Sporocytophaga myxococcoides DSM 11118: one gene and its partner. The protein of the gene in region 1 interacts with the protein of each later gene in a pairwise test. Links are inferred from orthologs where the notes say so. Each region holds a gene or a part of one and is shown on either strand. Other genes may lie near its edges. The genes, in order: uvrB and uvrA.

The links.
Region 2: the proteins of uvrB (region 1) and uvrA interact in binary tests that used the Escherichia coli proteins (3 or more experiments, as listed by UniProt). The link is inferred for Sporocytophaga myxococcoides DSM 11118 from one-to-one orthologs.

The regions. Positions count from the first base shown.
Region 1 is NZ_AUFX01000012.1:52,515-63,689, reverse strand. What follows is about bases 3,842-6,745. They hold uvrB (excinuclease ABC subunit UvrB), read left to right. Parts: upstream 3,842-4,185; coding sequence 4,186-6,306; downstream 6,307-6,745. Other genes in these bases: K350_RS0115565 (hypothetical protein), read right to left, coding at 6,438-6,644; K350_RS0115575 (shikimate dehydrogenase family protein), read left to right, coding at 3,842-4,155. In the rest of the region: K350_RS0115595 (SDR family NAD(P)-dependent oxidoreductase), read left to right, coding at 1-451; K350_RS0115590 (tetratricopeptide repeat protein), read left to right, coding at 591-1,997; K350_RS0115585 (phosphosulfolactate synthase), read left to right, coding at 1,990-2,760; K350_RS0115580 (DedA family protein), read left to right, coding at 2,762-3,412; more of K350_RS0115575, read left to right, coding at 3,412-3,841; K350_RS0115560 (hypothetical protein), read right to left, coding at 6,760-6,978; ribosome biogenesis GTPase Der, read right to left, coding at 6,990-8,300; GTPase Era, read right to left, coding at 8,370-9,266; K350_RS0115540 (hypothetical protein), read left to right, coding at 9,825-10,256; K350_RS29050 (helix-turn-helix domain-containing protein), read left to right, coding at 10,416-11,175. UniProt on the Escherichia coli protein: The UvrABC repair system catalyzes the recognition and processing of DNA lesions. A damage recognition complex composed of 2 UvrA and 2 UvrB subunits scans DNA for abnormalities.
Region 2 is NZ_KE384560.1:8,238-19,938, forward strand. What follows is about bases 3,883-7,312. They hold uvrA (excinuclease ABC subunit UvrA), read left to right. Parts: upstream 3,883-4,241; coding sequence 4,242-7,112; downstream 7,113-7,312. Other genes in these bases: K350_RS29475 (lytic transglycosylase domain-containing protein), read left to right, coding at 3,883-4,167; K350_RS29480 (NAD(P)/FAD-dependent oxidoreductase), read left to right, coding at 7,288-7,312. Also shown: K350_RS31475 (pectate lyase family protein), read left to right, coding at 1-253; K350_RS0118365 (clusterin-associated protein 1), read right to left, coding at 449-1,147; K350_RS0118370 (TIGR01777 family oxidoreductase), read left to right, coding at 1,252-2,163; K350_RS0118375 (LOG family protein), read left to right, coding at 2,299-3,129; more of K350_RS29475, read left to right, coding at 3,133-3,882; more of K350_RS29480, read left to right, coding at 7,313-8,685; K350_RS0118395 (FEKKY domain-containing protein), read right to left, coding at 8,682-9,005; K350_RS0118400 (hypothetical protein), read left to right, coding at 9,235-10,176; K350_RS0118405 (winged helix-turn-helix domain-containing protein), read left to right, coding at 10,268-10,948; K350_RS0118410 (sensor histidine kinase), read left to right, coding at 10,951-11,701. UniProt on the Escherichia coli protein: The UvrABC repair system catalyzes the recognition and processing of DNA lesions. UvrA is an ATPase and a DNA-binding protein. A damage recognition complex composed of 2 UvrA and 2 UvrB subunits scans DNA for abnormalities.

The DNA of each region.
Region 1 (11,175 bases):
GAACACAGGGAGTAGCCAACTATTTAAGTATGTCTGGAAAAATAATTTGTTTTACTCTGAGAAGGAAATGAATTATATAGATGTACGTGATGTTACTCAAATTGTAATTTGTCTGCATAGCAGAAATATTACGGGAGAAAGATTTATTCTGAATGCCGGGACCACAACGTACAAACATTTCTTCGATATGGTAGCGGAGAAATTCGGAAAAAGAAAACCCCCGTATAAGGTAACTAAATTCATAGGAAACATAGCCTGGAGATTTGAGTATCTTCGCTATAAACTAACCGGATCAAAACCTTTGATTACTAAGGAAACAGCCGGTATATCAAAAAGCGATGTAATTTACAGCAATGAAAAAATTAAAAACCTGCTCAATTACAGCTTTATTCCCTTTGAAGAGACGGTTTCCTGGACCTGCGAGCAACTATTACAAAAGGTCGAAAAATAATCAAATCTTATTTCTTCCTTTAAATTTCAATTGTTAAATTGTAGAAATGGCAATTCTTACAGATTTGGCCAATTTCTTTAAAAATCAGCTATTTGCACATTTTACAAAATTTAGTAATTAATTCAGCTCTATCTCTTAAATGAAAAGGAAATTCAGAAAGAACCAACAGGGAAAAGACCTGATTCGGAAGTTTGAAGAGATGCTGAAAAACGGCGAAAGTATCTTTTTTGATATCAGCGCTTATGAATACATTATTCAACACTATACGGAATTCGGGAAATACAAAAAAGCGCTGTCCGTATGTCAGATAGCGATTACCCAATTTCCTTTTTCCGTTGAACTTCTTGTTGCCAAGGCCGAGCTTCTCGCCAAAAAGCAAGATTTTAATGAAGCTTTAGAGCATATCGAAAAAGCCGAATTGTTTCAACCTAATGATGCAGATATCATATTTCTGAAAGCCAACATACTGATTCAGCAGGAAAGGTTTGAAGACGCAATTGAACTGCTTCAAAACGCGCTGGATATAGTTGAGGAAAAAGACGATATGTATTATGGCCTTGGACTAGCCTATCAGGAATGGGGTAAAATGGACATTGCCATTGAATTTTTCAGGAAAACTATTGAGGAAAACCAGCAACATGAGGAAGCTCTGTACGATCTTGCATTTTGCCTGGACCATACTGGCAAACTTGAAGACAGCCTGTCCTTTTATGAAAAATTCATAAACCAGGATCCATATTCTTATTTTGCCTGGTACAATATGGGAATTGTCTATTTCAAACTGGCCAATTATGAAAAAGCCGTTCATGCTTACGAATTTTCTCTGGCGATAAATGACAATTTTGCCTCTGCATGGTTTAATATGGGCAATTGTTATGTCCAAATGGAGCAACCTGAAAGAGGACTTGAATGCTATAATAAAACACTTGAACTAGAAGATCCGGATCCGGAAACCTATTTAAGTATTGCCACTTGTTATGAAAAACTTAACAGACCGGGTCAGGCAATAGAATATTACAGAAAAGCAGCAAAACTTGACTGTTTTTGTGGTGAGGCGTGGTACGGTTTAGGAAAATGTCTGGACAGCCAGGATAAATCTTATGAAGCCATCCATTTTTTTAAGAAAGCAATAAAGCTTGAAAAAGAAAACCCAGACTACTGGGCAGGTCTTGCAAAAGCCGAGTACAAAACAGGCAATATTGTATCCTGCCTAGAAGCCTATGAAGAGGCCTGCTTCTTGCGTCCAGACGATCCGGAGCTTTGGCTGAACTGGTCATTTATACATTACGAGCAAGGAGATAATCCGAAAGCTATCGAGCTGATTAAAAACGGCATCGAAGAAATTCCTGAGGAGGCCTTGTTGTATTATAGAGCCGCCGCTTATTTAATTAATGCAGGTAATTACAAAGAAGCCTTTAATTATTTAGAAAATGGTTTAATTTTGAACTTTGAAAAACATATCGTCCTTTATGAGTTTTTTCCAAAGTTGGAAACTCAGAAGGCGCTGTATAAAATCATTGATCAGTATAGAAAAGAAGATGTATAACAATTTTGTGCTTTCCAAGATCCCTGAGAGGACTAAAAAACCGAGAGAATACGGCTTTACAATGGTAATGGATAAAGGTTTAAGTATCAGGGAAACGGAAGATTTGATTGAAGTCGCAGGGAATTATATCGACATCATTAAACTAGGCTGGGCAACTTCCTATGTTACCCCAAACCTTAAAGATAAACTGGACATCTACAAATCTGCAGGCATACCGGTATACTTCGGAGGCACTCTTTTTGAAGCTTTTGTAGTTAGAAATCAATTTGAAGATTATATCAGAATTCTGGATAAATACCAGATGACCTTTGCTGAAGTTTCTGACGGAAGCATTGAACTAAATCACGATCTTAAATGTCAGTATATCAATCGTCTTTCCCAGCAAGTGACAGTATTGTCTGAAGTGGGATCTAAAGACGTTGAGAAAATTATACCACCCTACAAGTGGATTCAGTTGATGCAGGCTGAATTAGATGCCGGAGCATGGAAAGTAATCGGAGAAGCAAGAGAAGGTGGAAATGTGGGACTTTTCCGTTCTACGGGTGAAGTAAGATCTGGCCTTGTAGAAGAAATTTTAACTAAAATTCCTTTTGAAAAAATAATCTGGGAAGCTCCTCAGAGGGAACAGCAGGTCTGGTTTATCAAACTGCTGAGCTCAAATGTAAATCTGGGAAATATTTCTCCAAATGAAGTTATTCCTTTAGAAACACTTCGCCTGGGACTCAGAAGCGATACATTTGATTATTTTCTAAATAAACTTTAACATGATAGACTTAATAAAAGGCTTTATTGACCTATTCCTCCACCTGGATCAGCACCTTAGCCAAATCATTACTGATTATGGTTTCTGGACTTATTTAATTTTATTCATGATCATTTTTGTGGAAACCGGACTAGTTATAATGCCTATTTTGCCGGGTGATTCTTTGTTATTCGCAGCCGGAACCTTTGCTGCATTGGGTAGTCTGAATCTTGGTTTGTTAATTCTTCTTTTATTTATTGCTGCATTTCTTGGGGATACACTTAATTATTTCATTGGAAATTTTATAGGTCCGAAAGTCTTTAGCAAGGATTATCGTTTCCTGAAAAAGGAATATCTTGTTAAGACACAGCAGTTTTATGAAAAACATGGCGGAAAAACCATTATTTTTGCCCGTTTTATGCCCATTATCAGAACCTTTGCTCCATTTATAGCAGGTGTGGGTACCATGAACTATAAAAAATTTATTTCCTATAATATTATTGGAGGTATTTTATGGGTAGCAGGATTTACCCTGCTTGGTTATTTATTTGGAAATATTCCAGCTGTTAAAAAGAATTTTACTCTTGTAATCCTTGGAATAATTCTTTTATCCATCACTCCTCCGCTTATTGAATATCTAAAAAGCAAGTTTAGCAAAAAAACTGTAGCTTAATGAATGTATACGGATTAATTGGGTTTCCGCTTACCCACTCTTTTTCCAAGCGCTATTTCAGTGAAAAGTTTGAGAAAGAGGGAATACAAAATTGCAGATACGAACTATTTGAAATAAGGGAAGCCACCGAGCTTCCCTCTGTTATTTCAGCCCAGTCTCAGCTAAAAGGTTTGAACGTGACAATTCCTCATAAAGAGGCTGTGATTCCTATGCTGGATGAATTGGATCCTGCTGCCAGAAAAATCGGCGCTGTCAATGTCATTAAAGTAATAAATGGAAATAAGCTAAAAGGATATAATTCCGATTATTACGGATTTAGAAACTCTCTTATAAAATTTCTTGGAAACGAAGACCCAAAATCTCTGAAAGCATTGATACTTGGAACTGGTGGAGCAGCCAAAGCTGTAATTGCGGCATTGGATGATCTCGGCATTCCTTTTAAAATGGTTTCCAGATCCGGAAGTGAATACCTGCTTAGCTATGAAGATGTGAACGCCACTTTGCTTGCAGAATTCAGACTTATCATCAATACATCTCCACTCGGAATGTACCCTAAAGTTGACGCTTGTCCGGCAATTCCTTACGAATTTCTTACAGAAAAACATTACCTGTTTGACCTTGTTTACAACCCCGAAGAGACCCTTTTCATGAAAAAAGGTGCTACTCAGGGAGCCAAGACAAAAAACGGACTTGAAATGCTGCATCTCCAGGCTGAAAAAGCCTGGGAAATATGGAACAGTTAGCAACTCGCTTGTGTTACCGAGGTTGTGACAATGTTTTTTTATAACCTAAACAAAGGAGCTCAATTGTTTAACATAACATCACACTATAAGCCAACAGGCGATCAGCCCAAGGCCATATCCAAACTTGTAGACGGAGTCAATAAAGGTGAACCTGCTCAGACATTACTTGGGGTTACCGGTTCAGGAAAAACTTTTACCATAGCCAATGTTATTCAGGAAGTGCAGAAGCCAACGCTGATTCTAAGCCACAATAAAACACTGGCTGCTCAGCTTTATGGCGAATTCAAGCATTTCTTTCCTGATAATCTGGTTGAATATTTCATCAGCTACTACGATTACTACCAGCCCGAAGCCTATATCGCTTCTTCCAATTTATATATAGAGAAAGACCTCTCCATTAACGAAGAGATTGAAAAGCTCAGACTTGCTGCCACTTCAGCACTTATGAGCGGACGAAGAGATATTATTGTAGTCGCATCCGTCTCTTGTATATATGGTATTGGAAATCCTGAAGAGTTTGGAAAGAATATAGTAACAGTAGTACAAGGAGAAAAAGTCTCCAGAAATAAGCTCCTCTACTCTTTTGTAGAAATTCTTTATAACAGAACTACTGCAGAATTCAAACGTGGTACTTTCCGTGTTACAGGAGACACCGTTGATGTCTTTCCGGCTTATGCTGACTTTGCTTACAGAATTATTTTCTGGGGAGACGAGATTGAAGCCATTCAGAGAATTGATCCATATTCAGGAAAAAAGCTGAATGATGAAAAGTTTTTTAACCTGTACCCTGCAAATCTTTTTGTAACTGGTAAAGATGCCCTGAAACAAGCTATAACTGAAATTCAGGATGATCTGGTGAAACAAGTGAAGTTATTCGAATTCGAGCAACGTCACCTTGAAGCCAAAAGGATACAGGAACGTACCGAGTTTGATATGGAGATGATGAGGGAAATTGGCTACTGTTCCGGTATAGAAAACTACTCCAGATATTTTGACAGGAGAAATCCGGGCGACAGACCATTCTGTCTGCTGGATTATTTCCCTTCTGACTTTCTGATGGTTATAGACGAAAGCCATGTAACAGTTCCTCAGATAAGAGCTATGTGGGGAGGAGACCGTTCCAGAAAGGTAAACCTTGTCGATTATGGATTCCGTCTGCCTTCTGCGCTTGATAACAGGCCACTTACCTTCAATGAATTTGAAACCATGGCAGCGCAAACCATCTATGTCAGCGCAACACCTGCTGACTATGAATTGAGAAAGTGTGATGGTGTAGTAATAGAACAGATCATCAGACCGACAGGGTTGCTTGACCCACTGATAGATGTAAGACCTAGCGGAAATCAGATAGATGATCTTTTGGATGAAATACACGAACGCGTAAAGGCGAATGACAGAGTGCTTGTAACCACCCTAACCAAAAGGATGGCGGAAGAGCTGACTAAATTCCTTTCAAAGGTTAACGTCAAATGCCGCTATATACATTCTGAAGTAAAAACACTTGACAGGGTTGAGATATTGAGAGAATTGCGTCTTGGTGTTTTCGATGTGCTTGTTGGTGTCAACCTTCTTAGGGAAGGTCTGGATTTACCAGAGGTTTCCCTGGTCGCCATAATGGATGCAGACAAAGAAGGTTTCCTCAGAAATCAAAGATCACTGATTCAAACTATTGGTAGGGCTGCGCGAAATGAAAATGGTAAAGTGATTATGTATGCAGATAAAATCACTGATTCAATGCGCCTTTCTATTGAAGAAACAAACCGACGTCGGGCAATTCAAATGGAGTATAATAAACAACATAATATTACTCCTAAAACAGTATTGAAAAGCCGCGAGGAAATTCTTGGCCAAACCAAAGTTGCAGATTCCCGAAAAGAGACCAGAACATACTATGTTCAGGAAGAACATAAAGATCTTGCCGCAGATCCGGTATTGCAATATCTGAGCAAACCTGAGCTGGAAAAGATGATTCAGAGAACACAGAAGGAAATGGAAAAAGCAGCAAAAGAAATGGACTTCATGGAAGCTGCCCGTTTGCGTGATGAATTATTTGAGTTAAAAAAGCTTGCAGAAAAGAATGATTCTGGAAGTGTACAACAGCAAGAGAAGAAAAGTAGCGAAACCGGAAAAAAAGCCAAAAAATCAAAATAGAATTCTGTCAAGAATACAAAGCTTTAGGTAATCTGTTGAAATTATTCTAAAGCTTTTTTCAATTGATACAAATAAAAAAGCCCTAGTCTAACCAGGGCTTTTTTGAATGTCTTTTGACCAGAGGTCACTAATTAGTGAGCAGCTGGAGCTTCTGCAGGAGCAGCAGCAGTAGTGTCAGCAGGAGCAGCAGCAGTTGTATCTACTGGAGCAACTGGAGCCTCTTCAACGTGAGCAGTGTCAACAGTTTCAGTAGTTGCAGCCTCTTCAGCTTTTTTCTCAGAGCAAGAAGCGAATGATAATGTACCAGCTACGAATAATAACGCAAATAATTTTCTCATAGTAATTAAAACTTTTAATTTAGATTTAAGATGCAAATATATAGATATTTTTAAATCGCAAAAGGAAAAATGGGATTTTTTTAAAAAAAAAATATGTTCCCACTTCCACAATAAACTAATCTTCTAGCAGTTTTTTCAACTTCTTTTTTGCTTTTTTTCCAGCCTTTTCTCCCTCTTCTGCTGTCGCTTCAGCAGCTTCGCCGGTTGCCTCAGCAGCTTCCTCGGATTTTTCTTTCAGTTTATCAAGTGCTTTTTCAGATTTGGATTTTTCCTCGCAAGAAGAAATCATCGCAACCGCTAAAATAAACAAGCTTCCAAATAAAATCTTTTTCATAGGTAGTGAAATTATTTTTTTCTGAATACGATATTAACAGGGACACCTTCAAATCCAAAGTGTTCTCTTAGTTTATTTTCAAGAAACTTTGCGTACGGTGCTTTTATATACTGAGGCAGATTGCAGAAAAACGCAAACGTAGGAGAATGTGTCGGCAACTGCGTTATGTATTTGATCTTGATATGCTTACCCTTCAAAGCAGGAGGGGGATATCTTTCAATTTCAGGTAATAAAGCCTCATTCAAAGCAGAGGTTGAAACCTTCTTGTTTCTACTTTCATAAACGTCAATTGCTGTTTCTATTGCCTTATGAATCCTCTGTTTATTTAAAACAGACACAAAAATAATTGGAATAAAGTCCATACCCGCCAGTTCTGACCTGATCTGATCTTCGAATTTCTTAGCCGTATTGGTATCTTTCTCAATCAAATCCCATTTGTTGACCAGGAGTACTATTCCTTTCCTGTTTCTATTGGCAAGTCCGATTATATTTAGATCCTGAGTTTCCAGTCCATTCTTGGAATCAATGATGATGATACAGACGTCAGAAGCCTCTAGAGCTCTGATAGATCTTAAGACTGAATAAAACTCAATATCTTCCTTTACCTTTGCCTTTTTACGCAGACCTGCAGTATCCGTAATAATAAATTCCTTATTGAATGCGGTATACTTAGCATCAACAGCATCTCTGGTCGTTCCTGCAATATCGGTTACAATACTTCTTTGTCTTCCAAGCAATACGTTAAGAAAAGAAGATTTGCCGACATTTGGCCTTCCAATAATGGAAATTCTTGGTATACCTTCGTCAGGATTTTCAATACCGTCATTTGAAAAATGCTTCACAACATCATCCAGTAATTCACCAGTACCTGATCCGTTCTGAGAACTGATAGGATATACAACGTCACCAATGCCAAGTGCATAGAATTCTCCTGAAAGATTTGCTCTGTCATGTGTGTCTGCTTTATTGGCAACAAGGAAAACCGGCTTTTTAGCTCTTCTTAACTTATGCGCAAATTCTTCATCAAGCGGGTGAAGACCAGCAAATGTATCAACAACAAACAACACTACTGTAGCTTCTTCCAATGCTACATCAACTTGCTCCTTTATTGCTTCTTCAAAAAGATCATCAGTATTTGATACATATCCACCTGTATCTACTACAGTAAAAAACTTCCCGATCCATTCTCCATACCCGTAATGTCTGTCTCTTGTAACGCCACTTACGTCATCCATGATCGCAGTCCTGGTACCTACGAGACGGTTAAATAGTGTGGATTTTCCCACGTTAGGTCTTCCAACAATTGCTATAATATTAGCCATGCCTTCTTTATATAATTCTTAAATACTTTTACTTTTCTTTGATCCGGACCATTCCGATATAATATTGGCTTACTGCAGATAACCAAACCGTTTTAACTTATCGGCTTTGGTTCTCCACTCCGGCTCTACTTTTACATGCTGCTCAAGAAAAACTTTCTTTGCAAAAAACTTTTCCATTTCTTGTCTGGCCTGGGTACCTGTTTTTTTCAAAGCCGCACCTTTATGGCCAATTAAAATACCTTTTTGACTGTCTCTTTCGACAAGAATATCGGCTCTTATAGAGATAAGATCATCCTTTTCTTTAAACTCTGAAATAATTACCTCGCAACTATAGGGTACTTCCTTTTTGTAGTTGAGCAGAATCTTCTCTCTCAGAATTTCTGCTGCAAAGAAACGCTCTGGCCTGTCTGTCAGCTCATCTTTGCCATAATAGGGTGGATGAACAGGCATATGTTCAAGAATTGTGTTAAAAAGCAGTTCAAGGTTAAATTTCTCTAGTGCAGAAACAGGCAAGACCTCTTTTGCAGGAAATACTGTAGACCAGTAATTAAGCTTTTCCTTAAGCTCATCTTGACTTTTTATCTGATCTACTTTATTTACAATTACGATAATCGGAGCATCCATCTTTTTGATCTTTTCAGTGATCTCAAAAACTTCCTCTTCCTTTTCGTAAATATCGGTAACAAATAAAACTACATCCGCATCCTGCAATGAACCTGTCACAAAGCCCATCATCGCTTTATGAAGTTCATATTGCGGATTTAGTATTCCTGGAGTATCCGAATAAACGATCTGAAAATCTTCCCCGTTCAGAATTCCCATAATTCTATGGCGAGTTGTTTGTGCTTTAGAAGTAATAATTGACAAACGCTCGCCAATAAGCGCATTCATTAATGTCGATTTACCTACATTGGGCTTACCAACAATACTTACAAAACCGGCTTTATGAGATTTAATTTCAGACATTAGTACTCAGATTTTTTATCTAAAAGGAAGGAAAATTTTAATTATTGAAAATTAATCAATAAATAATTTTTACGTATTCCGTTGATTCTCTTTACCTTTAGATAAAATGGTTATTTTTTCAGTAAAAAGAATTTCAAAGGTAGTTGATTTAATTAAATAAAGCATTACATTTGCATCCGAATTACAGAAACAAGGAGAAAAAATCCTGAACAATTCTGGGAGATTCCGGGTTAATATAAAGTTGCCCGATTACGAAAAGCAGAAGGCTTTTAAAATATAGATTTAAAGTATTAAAAATATAGCGCGGGATGGAGCAGTTGGTAGCTCGTTGGGCTCATAACCCAAAGGCCGCAGGTTCGAGTCCTGCTCCCGCTACTAAGTAAAGCCTTGAAGGAAACTTCGAGGCTTTTTTGTTTTTATGCAGTTAAGCTTTTTATCTGTTCTCCTTCATCTTGATTTTTACATCCAGACGCTTTAAGCAAATCCAATGGGATTCACCTCCCAACTTAATGAGGAAAATTACCGCTCTGCAAAAATGCCGAATTCATTAAAAAATTTATGATCTGTAAAATTATAATTTCTATACTTGTTGCGTGCTTCATGCTTTGCTCAAATTGTTTACATGTTTTTGGTCAAGTTACAAATGAAGACAAAAGTAAATTTATTATTGGAAGCTGGAAAGAATGCCATAGCTTAAAATTTGATCCTCATTTTAATTGCGAAAAAGAAAATATCATTTACGTTTTTAATTCCGATTATACTTACTCAGAAATACAAAATTTTCAGGAAGATAAAATTAATACTACTAAATACGGGAAATGGGGTTTAACTAGCAAGCATTTAACGTTAGACCTTGATGATATTGAAAACCATAAAATTCATCCATTTACAAACCCAATTTTTTGGATTAACAATGACCTTTTCTATTTGAAAGGCAGAGAGGGGAAAGACCGTACAATCGTTTACACTTATTTTCAAAAAATTAAATAAAACTTATCCTTCCAAAGAGTGACACTAACCTGCAAAACTGATTACACCTAGGAATAACAGTTTAGCCCAGAAATTAATGAATAAACTAATACATTTCATATTACGTTTTTAATACTGCACATACTTCTTATACCTTCAACCTAAACACTTCGTACCAGAATGCAGCATCAGGAATTTGAAGCACCTAAAGAGCTAAGAGATGCCATACAAGGCTTTTGGTACAACAGCATAGACTTCGAAAAATTACCCTCGGGGTTAGAGGTATTACCTGATGGCTATGCTGAAATTATATTTCATTTCGGAAGCGACTGCAGTATTTCTTATCATGGAACATTATTACCATTGCCATCACCTTTTCTTATAGGATTGTTGGACAAGCCAGTTCATTTTTACGGCAAAGGTCATTTACAAATTATTGGAATCAAGTGCTTTCCCTGGACTGTGTTCGATTTGCTGGGATTGCCAGCATGTAAAGAAAGTGTACGAACGTTTGAACATCCTGTTGCACAACTTCATTCGACCTTGGAACAACTGATTTATGAGGGTAAAATATCAGAGGCTCTGGCAGAAGTAAAACAGTATTTCCTTAATGTTCACTCACAAATAAATCCTGACCTCATGCTAGTCAAAGCGGGACAGGCAATGAGAGAAGCAACCGGCACCATACCTGTAGGTCAAATCGCCGCTACTGCTCATTCAACAGTCAGAACGCTGGAAAGGAACTTTAAGAAATCTTCTGGTCATACTGTTAAAGACGTGTCCGCTCTGATACGATTTGAGCAGGTTCGAAATCAATTATTGCTCTATCCTGATACCAACATTGCAGGTTTAGCTTATGAACTGGGCTATACCGATCAATCCCATCTTAGCAAAGAATTCAAGCGCTTCAGTGGCACTACACCAGCAGCATTTGCGCGAA
Region 2 (11,701 bases), on another replicon or contig:
GAAAAACACTTTGGGCCTTTTTAACGGTGTATTCCCTAATCCTACAAATAGGAGTTTTACCGTAAAAGCAGATAGACCAGTTAAAAGTATAAGCATTGTCGACCTATTCGGAAAACTTCTGGAAGAGCAATCCACAATAGTTGTCAGAGAGGATATAGAAGTGGGAGCGGATCTTCCTGAAGGTACTTATATGTTGATGGTTGAATATTTTTCCGGAGAGAGGGAAGCTGTGAAAATTGTTAAAGTAAAGTAATCCTAGCCTATTTGAATGTTGATTGATTAGTTATATAAGGCGAGTGGAAGATAAATAATTTACTTGTTGTATTGTAGTTGACGTAGTGTCAATCTATTTCAGGACTATAGATAGGTTTGAATAGTTAATTTAAAAAAATCCCGGCTGCCTTCTTTAAAAGCAACCGGGAATATTTTATAATATTATAATAGCTTTTTACTTCAGCTCATCAAGTTTAGCTTTCACAACATCTACTGCTTTCTTCATCTTCTCAACATCGCTTGCAGCGGCGGCCTGGTCAAGCTTGTTTTGCTCAACATCTTTTTTCAGTTGCTCAAGTTCAGCAGCATTGTCTTTTATTTTTTGTTCAAGATTTATTTTCTCCTGTTTGTTTTTATCAATATCGCGAACAAGATTTTCTCCATCTTTTACTTTTCTTTCCTGATTTTTAACAGAAGTGTTTAATGCTTTCTCTGCATCTTTAATTTGATTGTTTACATCAACTCTATAGCATTCCAAAGCAAATTCATATAATATTTTTTCAGCAGCTTTGTATGCACTGGAATTGGACTCTTTGGTTACGTGAGTGGTTCCCATGTCTATTGCCCACCATACCTTGGTTCCTTTTCCCGAACCTTCTACCTTAGATACTATTTTAACAGGGCTTGAAGAGATATCGGAAACATTCCCAGCTGGGACAGTATAAATGCCTTTAGAACTTTCCGTTTTTCCATAACTCTTTAATTGTTTCTCCCACATCTTCTCTACCATTTTCTGGTCAAGATCAATTACTACAAAGAGGCCTGACCTTTCCAGCTTATCAATTGTTTCTGTTGATTCGCCTACTTTTACTTTTTGAGCCAAAACAAATTGGGAAGCAATAAATAAGAGTAATGTAAATACTATTTTCTGCATAAGATTTTTGTTTAAATATTAATTGCTAAACAATATTAATTTCTTTAAATTATTTAATCAAAGGGTTTTGTTTTATTTCCTGAATATTTTAAAACCTAAACAGGATGAAAGGAAAAGTATTAATTACAGGTGGTACGGGAATTATAGGATCAAGGTTAACTCAAATTCTCAAAGAAAAGGGTTATGAAGTTGCTTATTTGAGCAGATCAACTGGAAAAGGCGGTATTAAGACGTTTGTATGGGATATTAAAACCGGTGCTATAGATGATAATGCAATAAAATTTGCTGATTATATTGTACACCTGGCGGGGGCCAATGTCTTTGAAAAAAAGTGGACAAACGAGGTAAAACAGGAAATAATAGATAGTCGGGTGAAATCAGCAGACTTGCTTACTGATACATTGAAGAAACTCAAACAACCATTAAAAGCATTTATATCTGCTTCTGCTATTGGTTACTATGGAGCAGATACAGGTGACAAGAGAATAGTGGAAACATCTCCTAAGGGTAAGGATTTCATCTCAAAGGTAACTGAAGAGTGGGAGGCTGCAGTGGATAAGGCGGCTGCTTTGGGAATCAGAACTGTGAAGCTTAGAACAGGTATTGTTTTCAGTAAAGACGGAGGGGCTTTGGAACAGCTGGTGAAAACTGTAAACAGAAGTATGGGCGCCTCAGTTGGGAGCGGAAAACAGCTTATTTCATGGATACATGTAGATGATCTCTGCAATATGTATATAAAAGCTATTGAAGATGAATCAATGAGCGGAGTCTACAATGCTGCAGGTGTTCATCCGGATACAAATCATGAAGTAATGAAAGAAGTTGCGGAATTACTCGGGAAAAGTTTGCTTCCAAATGTGCCATCATTTGTACTTAAGATGATGTTGGGTAGTGAAAGAGCAGAAATGGTCCTGGGTGGAAATAATATTTCTGAAGAAAAAATTCTAAACACTGGTTTTCAGTTCAAGTACAAAGAACTAAAACCAACCTTACAAGAGCTTTTAACACAAAACTAATAATTAAATCCTTCTATATCTGCTGGTTTAGGGCGTTAGGCCAAATATGACCATGGTTTTAAAAACAACCTGATCCTTAAATCCGTTTAATGTAGGTAGATAAATAATCGAGGTAGGAACAAAATTTTTTAAATTATGGACGACTACAGATCACCTAATCCTTTAAAATCAGACGATTTTTCTGGAGAACCAAATCAAAATTCTAATCCAATTAATCCTTCAAAAAATCTAAAAGTTGTTAATGAAGAGCAGCAGAGGGTAGAAGAAGAAAACAAAATCAGAAAAGCATTTAAAGAACGGGACTGGAATGAAATAAAAAGTGCGGATTCCTGGGCTGTATTTAAAGTCATGGCGGAGTTTGTCGAAGGTTTTGAAAAACTCGCTAAAATCGGCCCTTGTGTTTCTATATTCGGTTCTGCCCGTACCAAACAGGATAATCCTTACTATCAGATGTCTGTAGAAATTGCAGCCAAACTTGTGCGTCATGGATATGGAGTAATCACAGGTGGCGGACCTGGAATTATGGAGGCTGCAAATAAAGGTGCACATATGGAAGGTGGAAAATCGGTAGGGCTTAATATTCAGCTTCCTCACGAGCAATTTCACAATGTGTATATAGATCGCGATAAGATTCTTAACTTTGAGCATTTCTTTGTGAGAAAAGTAATGTTTGTAAAATATTCTCAGGGCTTTATTGTAATGCCCGGTGGCTTCGGTACACTGGACGAATTATTTGAAGCTCTTACATTAATTCAAACCAAAAAGATCGGAAGATTCCCGATAGTTCTTGTCGGTAAATCTTTCTGGAAAGGTCTGATGGACTGGATTGAGCATATCATGTACACCAAAGAAACTTGTATCGATATTAAAGATATGAGCCTTGTAACGATTGTGGATACTCCTTCAGAGGCTGTGAAGGCTATAGATGATTTCTATTCTAAATATCTGCTTCAACCAAACTTCTGATCATTGAATAAAAGCTTAACAATAGGACTTACAGGTATACTGGTATGTATTTCAGGATTCGGTTTTTATGGCACTCTTGCTCATAAACTGGAATACATACCGGAAGACCAACTCCGGCATCAGCGTAAAATTAAAAGAATACCAGAAGATATGACTTTTGCCGGGGAGAAGGTCCATTTTAAATCCCCGGATGCTTACCTAAGATATTATAGAGAACTTAAGGTTAACACACAAAGTAATTCAAGTACAAGGCTTCTTTTCAGAAATGTAAGAATCTGGCTTCCTGAAATAACAAGGATTGTACAGGCTTATAATCTTCATGATGATTTTAAATATTTGGCAGTTGCGGAGAGCAATCTGAGTAATTCTATTTCCCCTAAGGGCGCTGCTGGTTTCTGGCAGCTTACTGTGCCTACAGCTCTTGAGCTCGGCCTTGTCGTAAATGAAGAGGTGGATGAGCGTTATCATCCATTCAGGGCAACAAAAGCGGCTTGCAGATTCTTTAAAAAATCTTATAAAATATTCGGAAACTGGACCTCAGTGGCAGCTTCCTATAACAGGGGAGTTGGAGGTTTACAAAGGGCATTCAATAACCAAAGTGTAAATTCATATTACGATCTTGCACTGAATGACGAAACTTCCCGCTATCTCTATCGCATTTTAGCTATAAAAGATCTGCTTAACCATCCTGCGAAATACGGAATTACTGTTTTGCGCAAGCAGAGGCCAAAGATGAAGCTTGTGCGTGTTGATTCCACTATTACCAATCTTGACAAGTTTGCAAGATTACATAAAACCGATTTGGTAACACTAAAAGAATTCAACCCCTGGATTCTTGGTAATAAATTGACTGTCAGTAACAAAAAGATGAGTTTCGAGATAATCATTCCGTTAGAAGCTACCCGTATAGCTCTGAAACCGCAAATTGACAGCAACAAGATGCTTATTCCTGAAAAAGATGTTGACAAACTTAGCAATATCATGAATGGAGCATCCATCGGGGAGTTTGAACCCGACGCTTTTAAAAATTCCTACTAAGAGTATTCCTGTTATTGCTTTTTTCCTTTTAACTTGCATTTCGGGTAAGCGAACCTTCCCTTATAGAAATTGTTATGCCAGTGGAGCGAGTTAACGAAGTGAAAAAATCTAAAGAAACAACTTTTACAGATTCTACGGGATTTGAATACATCGAAGTTTTTGGTGCAAGAGAACATAATCTCAAAAATATAGATCTTGCCATTCCGAGAAATAAACTGGTAGTCATTACCGGTATAAGCGGAAGTGGTAAGTCAAGTCTTGCGTTCGACACCATTTACGCCGAAGGGCAGAGAAGATATATGGAGAGCTTCTCAACATATGCCAGATCTTTTATCGGTGATATGGAAAGGCCGGAAGTAGATAAAATTAATGGTCTTAGTCCGGTTATTTCTATTGAGCAAAAAACGACTTCCAAAAATCCAAGATCTACCGTTGGTACCGTTACTGAAATATATGATTTTATGCGTTTGCTTTATGCAAGAGCTTCAGATGCATTTTCATATGTTACAGGAAATAAAATGGTGCGGCAGTCTGAAGATCAGATCTTGCAGCATATTATAGATAATTTCGATGGTCAGAAGCTGAATATCCTTGCTCCTGTGGTAAAAGGAAGAAAAGGTCACTACAGGGAACTTTTTCAGGAAATCAGAAAGATGGGTTTTACCAAAGTAAGAGTAGATGGGGAACTGATGGAGCTGGTCCCAAAAATGCAGGTAGATCGTTATAAGATTCACGATATAGAAATTGTGATCGACAGGGTTCTGGTGAGAGACGAAGACAGATTCAGGATTTCTCAATCTGTTAAGACTGCCATGACGCATGGAAAAGGAATTATCATGCTTTTGCAGGAAACCAAAAATGCCCAGGCGAAATTTTATTCCAAATATCTGATGGATCCGGAGTCTGGGATCTCATATGATGAACCTGCTCCGAACATGTTTTCTTTCAACAGTCCATATGGCGCTTGCCCAGTTTGCAATGGATTAGGTCAGGTGGAAGAAATAACGGAAGATGCAGTGATACCTGATACTTCTCTTAGCATAAGCAGAGGTGCAATTGAACCACTTGGGGAATACCGTGATATATGGATCTTCAAACAGATTGAAGCCATCCTGAAAAAATATCAACTGAATGTAAGCACTCCGGTTTCAAAAATTCCCAGAGAAATACTGGATGTAATTTTATATGGAACCGAAGAAGCCGTTAGAATGAAGGCTTCATCCGGTAATGTTTACAACTTTAAGTTTGATGGAATCATCAACTTTATGAAGCAGCAGCAAGAGTATGGTTCTGAAAAGACCCAGGACTGGCTTAGCGATTATACCACAGTTAACGTTTGCCATGAATGTCATGGAGCAAGGCTGAAAAAGGAATCTCTTCATTTTAAAATCAACGGAAAGAATATCTCGGAGCTAGCCAGGATGGACATTTCCACTCTGGACACATGGTTTACCAACCTTGATAAAAAACTTACTTCAAGACAAAAGCAAATCGCAGCAGAGGTAGTTAAAGAAATCAAAAAGAGAATAGGTTTTCTTGTAGACGTAGGGTTGGATTATCTGATGTTGGACAGGCCCATGAGAACACTCTCTGGTGGTGAATCTCAAAGGATCAGACTTGCAACGCAGATAGGTACTCAACTTGTCGGTGTACTTTATATTCTTGACGAGCCTAGTATTGGTCTGCATCAGCGTGATAACGTAAAGCTGATAAGTGCTTTGAAAAATCTGAGAGATATCGGTAACTCTGTTCTTGTAGTAGAGCACGACAAGGATATGATGCTCGAGTGTGATTACATACTTGACATAGGTCCTGGAGCTGGACGTCATGGAGGAAATGTTGTAGCATCAGGAACTCCTGATGAATTCCTTAAGAAGGATAGCTTAACGGCCAAGTATTTAAAAGGTAAACTGAATATTGAAGTCCCTGCGAAAAGAAGGGATGGTTCTGGAGAATACCTGAAATTGCTAGGTGCAAAAGGGAATAACCTGAAGAATGTCAATCTTGAACTTCCGCTTGGTAAGATGATTTGTATAACAGGTGTATCAGGAAGCGGCAAATCTTCACTGATCCATGATACCTTGTTCCCGATTCTAAACAAGCATTTTTACAATTCAAGAAGAGAGCCTCTGAACTTTAAAAAAGTAGATGGACTTGAGCATCTTGACAAAGTAATTGAAGTAGATCAGTCACCTATAGGAAGAACTCCAAGGTCAAACCCTGCAACTTATACTGAAGTATTCACTGAAATACGAAATCTTTTCTCTCAGCTTCCTGAAGCTAAAATCAGAGGATATAAACCTGGTCGTTTTTCCTTCAATGTAAAGGGCGGTCGTTGTGAAACATGTGAAGGTGCAGGATTAAAGGTAATTGAGATGGACTTCCTTCCGGATGTTCATGTTTTCTGTGAAACCTGTAAGGGAAAAAGATATAACAGAGAAACACTTGAAGTCAGGTACAAAGGAAAATCTATTGCAGACGTACTTGAAATGACGGTTGAACAGGCAACGGAATTTTTCGAAAGCATTCCGAAAATTCATAGAAAAGTTCAGACCCTGTTTGAAGTTGGGCTCGGTTATATTACTCTTGGCCAGCATGCAACTACCTTATCTGGTGGAGAAGCGCAAAGAGTTAAACTGGCAACAGAGCTTTCAAAAAAAGATACAGGCAAAACTTTATATATTCTTGATGAGCCTACTACTGGTCTTCATTTTGAGGATATCAGACACTTGCTGGATGTGCTTAATAAACTTGCTGACAAAGGGAATACTGTCCTAATCATTGAGCACAACCTTGATGTAATAAAGGTTGCAGATTACATTATTGACCTTGGTCCTGAGGGTGGAGCCGGTGGTGGTGAAATCCTAGTACAGGGAACTCCTGAAGTCGTAGCCAAGGATAAACGAAGCTATACTGCGAAATTTTTAAAGGAAGAACTTAAATAGTTCTTCCTTCCTCTTTAAAATTTCTACTTTTTCTTATTGGATTATACGATAGTGGCTTTTGCTTAAAGGTTCTTTGCCATCATTTGTGTATACTGTTGCTTCCAACTGTTGCTGCCCATACCGGGAACAATAGCCATTTCCACACCGTTCTTCTTAAAGATAATGGCAATAAGATATGGACTTTATTCAACAGCCGGAGAAAGGTAAGGGTGATCCTTCTGAAAAAAGGATTCAGTTTATGAACATTCCAAATTCTACCAAACCAAGACTTGTAGTGATAGGAGGTGGATTTGGCGGGATTGAGCTTATAAAGGAACTAAAGTATTCAGGAAAGTTCCAGATTGTACTTCTTGACAGACATAATTATCACACCTTCCAGCCTTTATTATATCAAGTCGCTACAGCAGGACTTGAGCCGGATTCTATCGCGTCGCCATTGAGGAAAGTATTTAAAGGATATGACGATTTCTATTTCAGACTTACAGAAGTAGAAAAGATTAATCCGGAGAAAAATTGCATCGAAACTTCCATTGGTCATTTGAAATATGATTATCTGGTTATCGCTACCGGATCAAAAACCAATTATTATGGAATGGAAGACTTTAAGGCATTATCAATGCCTATGAAAAAAGTCTCAGAAGCACTCGATCTTAGAAGTAAGATTCTTCAAAACTATGAAAAGGCCCTTTTGATAGACGATCCTAAAGAGTTCAGCAGCACAGTTGATATTGTAATTGTGGGCGGTGGTCCTACTGGTGTGGAGTTGGCCGGTGCACTTTCTGAATTAAGAAAATATGTCTTACCAAAAGATATCCCGGAACTTGATTTCTCAAAGATGGATATTCACCTGGTAGAAGCTGGCCCAAGACTATTGTTTGGGATGTCAGATAATGCAGGGGAAAAAGCTTTAAAATATTTGAAAGAATTGGGCATTAAAGTCCATTTAAATACAGCAGTAAAATCATTTGATGGTTTTAATGTAAAGCTACAGAATGGCTCAGAGATCCTCTCTGAGACTGTTATATGGGCTGCAGGAGTAACAGGTAATGGCCTTGATGGTTTAAATCCTGAAGCTGTAAAGGCTGGTCGCTATTCTGTTGATGCTTATAACAGGATTTTGGGATATGAAAATATAATGGCTATTGGTGATGTGGCTTTGATGATCAAGGAAAAAATGCCAAAGGGGTATCCTATGCTGGCCCAGGTCGCTATTCAGCAAGGTAAACTGGCGGCGAAAAATTTGCAGGCAATATTAAAAGGTGGTGTTTTAAAACCATTCGAATATAATGACAAAGGAAGTATGGCTACAGTGGGAAGAAATAAAGCTGTAGTTGACCTCAAGAATTTTAAATTCTCAGGGATATTTGCCTGGTTTGTCTGGATGTTTGTGCACTTGCTTTTTCTGATTGGCTTTAGAAATAAAGTAACAACATTTGTAAACTGGATCTGGAACTATTTTACATTTGACCGTGCCACAAGATTGATCATAAGACCATGGTCCAGATCTGCCTGTGTAAGGGAATTTAAGGAAGAAAAAGCATATGTTGAGAAACAAAGAGGCAAAAGTTCTTAACTTTTGCCTCTTCTACATTCATCTACGCTTTTATTAAACCGCTGTCTCCAATTATCCCCATACATTTTTTTCAATTTCTTATCAGTTTTCTTATTGTTTCTGGCTAAAGCCTTTTCAACTTTTTTATTTACAACGCAGCCCAGGTCCCTCGTTCTGAAAAAGAAAAGCTCTTCTGTCTTGGATGTACACGCATCATAACTTACATGATTCGGGTCGCAATAATAAAATTCCAGATTCGTTTTCTGTTTTCTTTCAATAGCTTGCGCAAATGACAGATGCATTATTGCAAGCATTGGAATCAGTAATAATAATCTTTTCATAGGATTATTCATTTATTAAAACAACTGATAAAAATCTTAAACTGTTAATTACATTCTTTTAATCTCATTTTAAGGCTGTTTTAACATTGTTTTAAACCCCATAAATTTTCTTTGAATTATAAAAAAACATCCTGACTATTTGAATGCACCTATACTGATTTTAAATGTGTTACAGTTTTCTGCACAATTATCATCTCCAATCTTTAAAACACATTAAATACAGGGTATTATGACATCGTTACAAAACGAAAACAAAAACAAAAAAAATCAGGTAATTGCATTCGCTGCAACCGGAGCCATCATGACGGGATTGTTTGCCGGAAGTACAGTTCTTTACGTTGATAATGGTCAGCTGAAGGCAGAGAATGCTGAAAAGGTTCAGCAGATTGAAAGCCTTGAAACCATAGGTAAAAAACTGAAAAGTGACCTTCAGCAAATTAATGAAGAGCTTTCTTCAATGCAGGGAAGAAATAAAGAACTGGACCGTTTGCTGGTTTCTGCAAAGGAAGATATTAACGGCAAATCAAAGAAGATTACCTTGCTTATAAAGGATAATGCTTCCCTTAAAAAAGTTCAGAAGCAAGTCGCTGAACTCAAAAAGGTTAAATCTGGTTACTTTAGCAAGATTAAGGAGCTTGAAGAGCGCCTGGGTCTTCTTTCCAGTCAGAATGATGAATTAAGAAGAGATAACGAAAGTCTACAGGATAAATTGGATGACCTTTCTGCAAGATATTCAGAAATGGAAAGAAAGGTCGAGATAGCTTCTGTTTTAAGAGTTGAAAAAGCAACTACTTTAGGATTCAAAAAAGTAAAATCAGGTAAGCTTATTAAAAATAGTAATGCTGGTAAGGTAGACAGACTTACATTCTCTTTTGACCTGGTTGAAAACAAAGTTGCAGAGAAAGGGACAAAAACAATTTATGCAAGAGTAATAAATCCAAATGGAGAAACACTTCCTGCTCCTGCATCTGAGTCTGGTACTTTCAATAATTCAGATAACAATATAAGTTTGCCTTACAGTGTTTCAAAAGAGGTAAACTATAACAATGAGAATCTGAAAGTAGAGATGTCTTATGATTTTGCAGAGGATAAGAATGCAAAAGGATTATATAAAGTAGAGTTTTACTGCGATGGATTCTATTGCGGATCTTCTCAGATAAGACTTAAATAAGTGGTAAGCTTTCAACGTTAAAATAGTATAATTTAAATTAAAAAAAGGCAGTACATTTATATCAATTGTACTGCCTTATTCTTTTTGCCTTATGAAAATACTTTTGGTTGAAGATGAGATAAAAGTTGCATCCTTTATCAAGAAGGGGCTTGAAGAGCAATTGCATGAAGTGACAGTAGCATATGACGGATATACTGGTAAGCAAATGGCTCTGTCAAATCCATATGAGCTATTTATTCTGGATATCAATTTGCCTCAGATTAACGGCATACAACTTTGCAAAGATCTCAGAGCTGTAAATATTCAAGCACCTATTTTGTTACTTACTGCTTTGGGTACTACAGAAAATAAAGTGACAGGGCTGGATGCCGGTGCTGACGACTATTTGGTAAAGCCATTTGAATTCCCAGAACTGCTTGCCCGTCTCAGAGCACTTTCAAGGAGAACCACTTTACAAAATTCTCCCGGAACCAAGTATAAAATTGCTGACCTGGAAATGGATACTGATACCAAAACGGTTATCAGATCCGGAAAGAAAATCGACTTAACTGCAAAAGAATTTTCTCTACTCGAATACCTTTTGAAGAATAAGGGAAGAGTTATTTCCAGAGTAGACATAGCTGAAAAAGTATGGGAAATTTCATTCGATACAGGCACCAATGTTATCGATGTTTATATCAACTTTTTAAGGAAGAAAATCGACAAAGACTTTTCACCTAAACTTATTCATACACTGGTAGGTATGGGTTATGTATTAAAAGTAGAAGACTGATTATGAAGATAAGAAGTAAACTGACATTAAAGTTTACAGGTATTGTCGCGCTGATTTTGCTTATTTTCAGCATGGCAGTGTTTTATCTTTCTGAAATTAATAGATACAATGTTTTTGAAGATCGTCTTGAAGAAAGGGCACTTAATACTGCAAGGATGTTCCTTGAAGTAGATGAGATCGATGAAAAACTACTAAAGACCCTGAGAAGGAATTACCTCAAATCTCTTCCATCAGAATTTGTCAGAATCTATGATAAAAATTATAAGCCGGTATTTATAGATGATACTATAAAGTATTACTTCGATAAAGAATGGTTAAGTAAAATACAGGAAGAAGGAATTTCAAGTTATGAAGATGGTAACCGACAAGTAGTTGGTATCTTTTATTCTGATAACCAGGGAGATTTTTTAATTGTGGCCAGTGCTATTGATTGGTATGGACTAAAAAAATTAAACAACCTTGAAGCTGTATTGACAGCAGGATATTTTATATCTCTCATTATTGTGTTTTTTTCAGGACAAGTATTTGCCAGGGAAGCGCTAAAACCTATTCAGAAAGTTGTTAGTCAGGTGCAGAAAATATCAGCGTCTAATCTTCACTTAAGAGTGGATGAAGGAAATGGCAAGGATGAAATATCTGATCTTTCAATTACTTTCAACACTATGTTTACAAGGATTGAGACGGCCTTTGAATTGCAAAAAACTTTTGTCTCTAACGCCTCTCATGAGTTGCGAACTCCTCTTACCACCATTA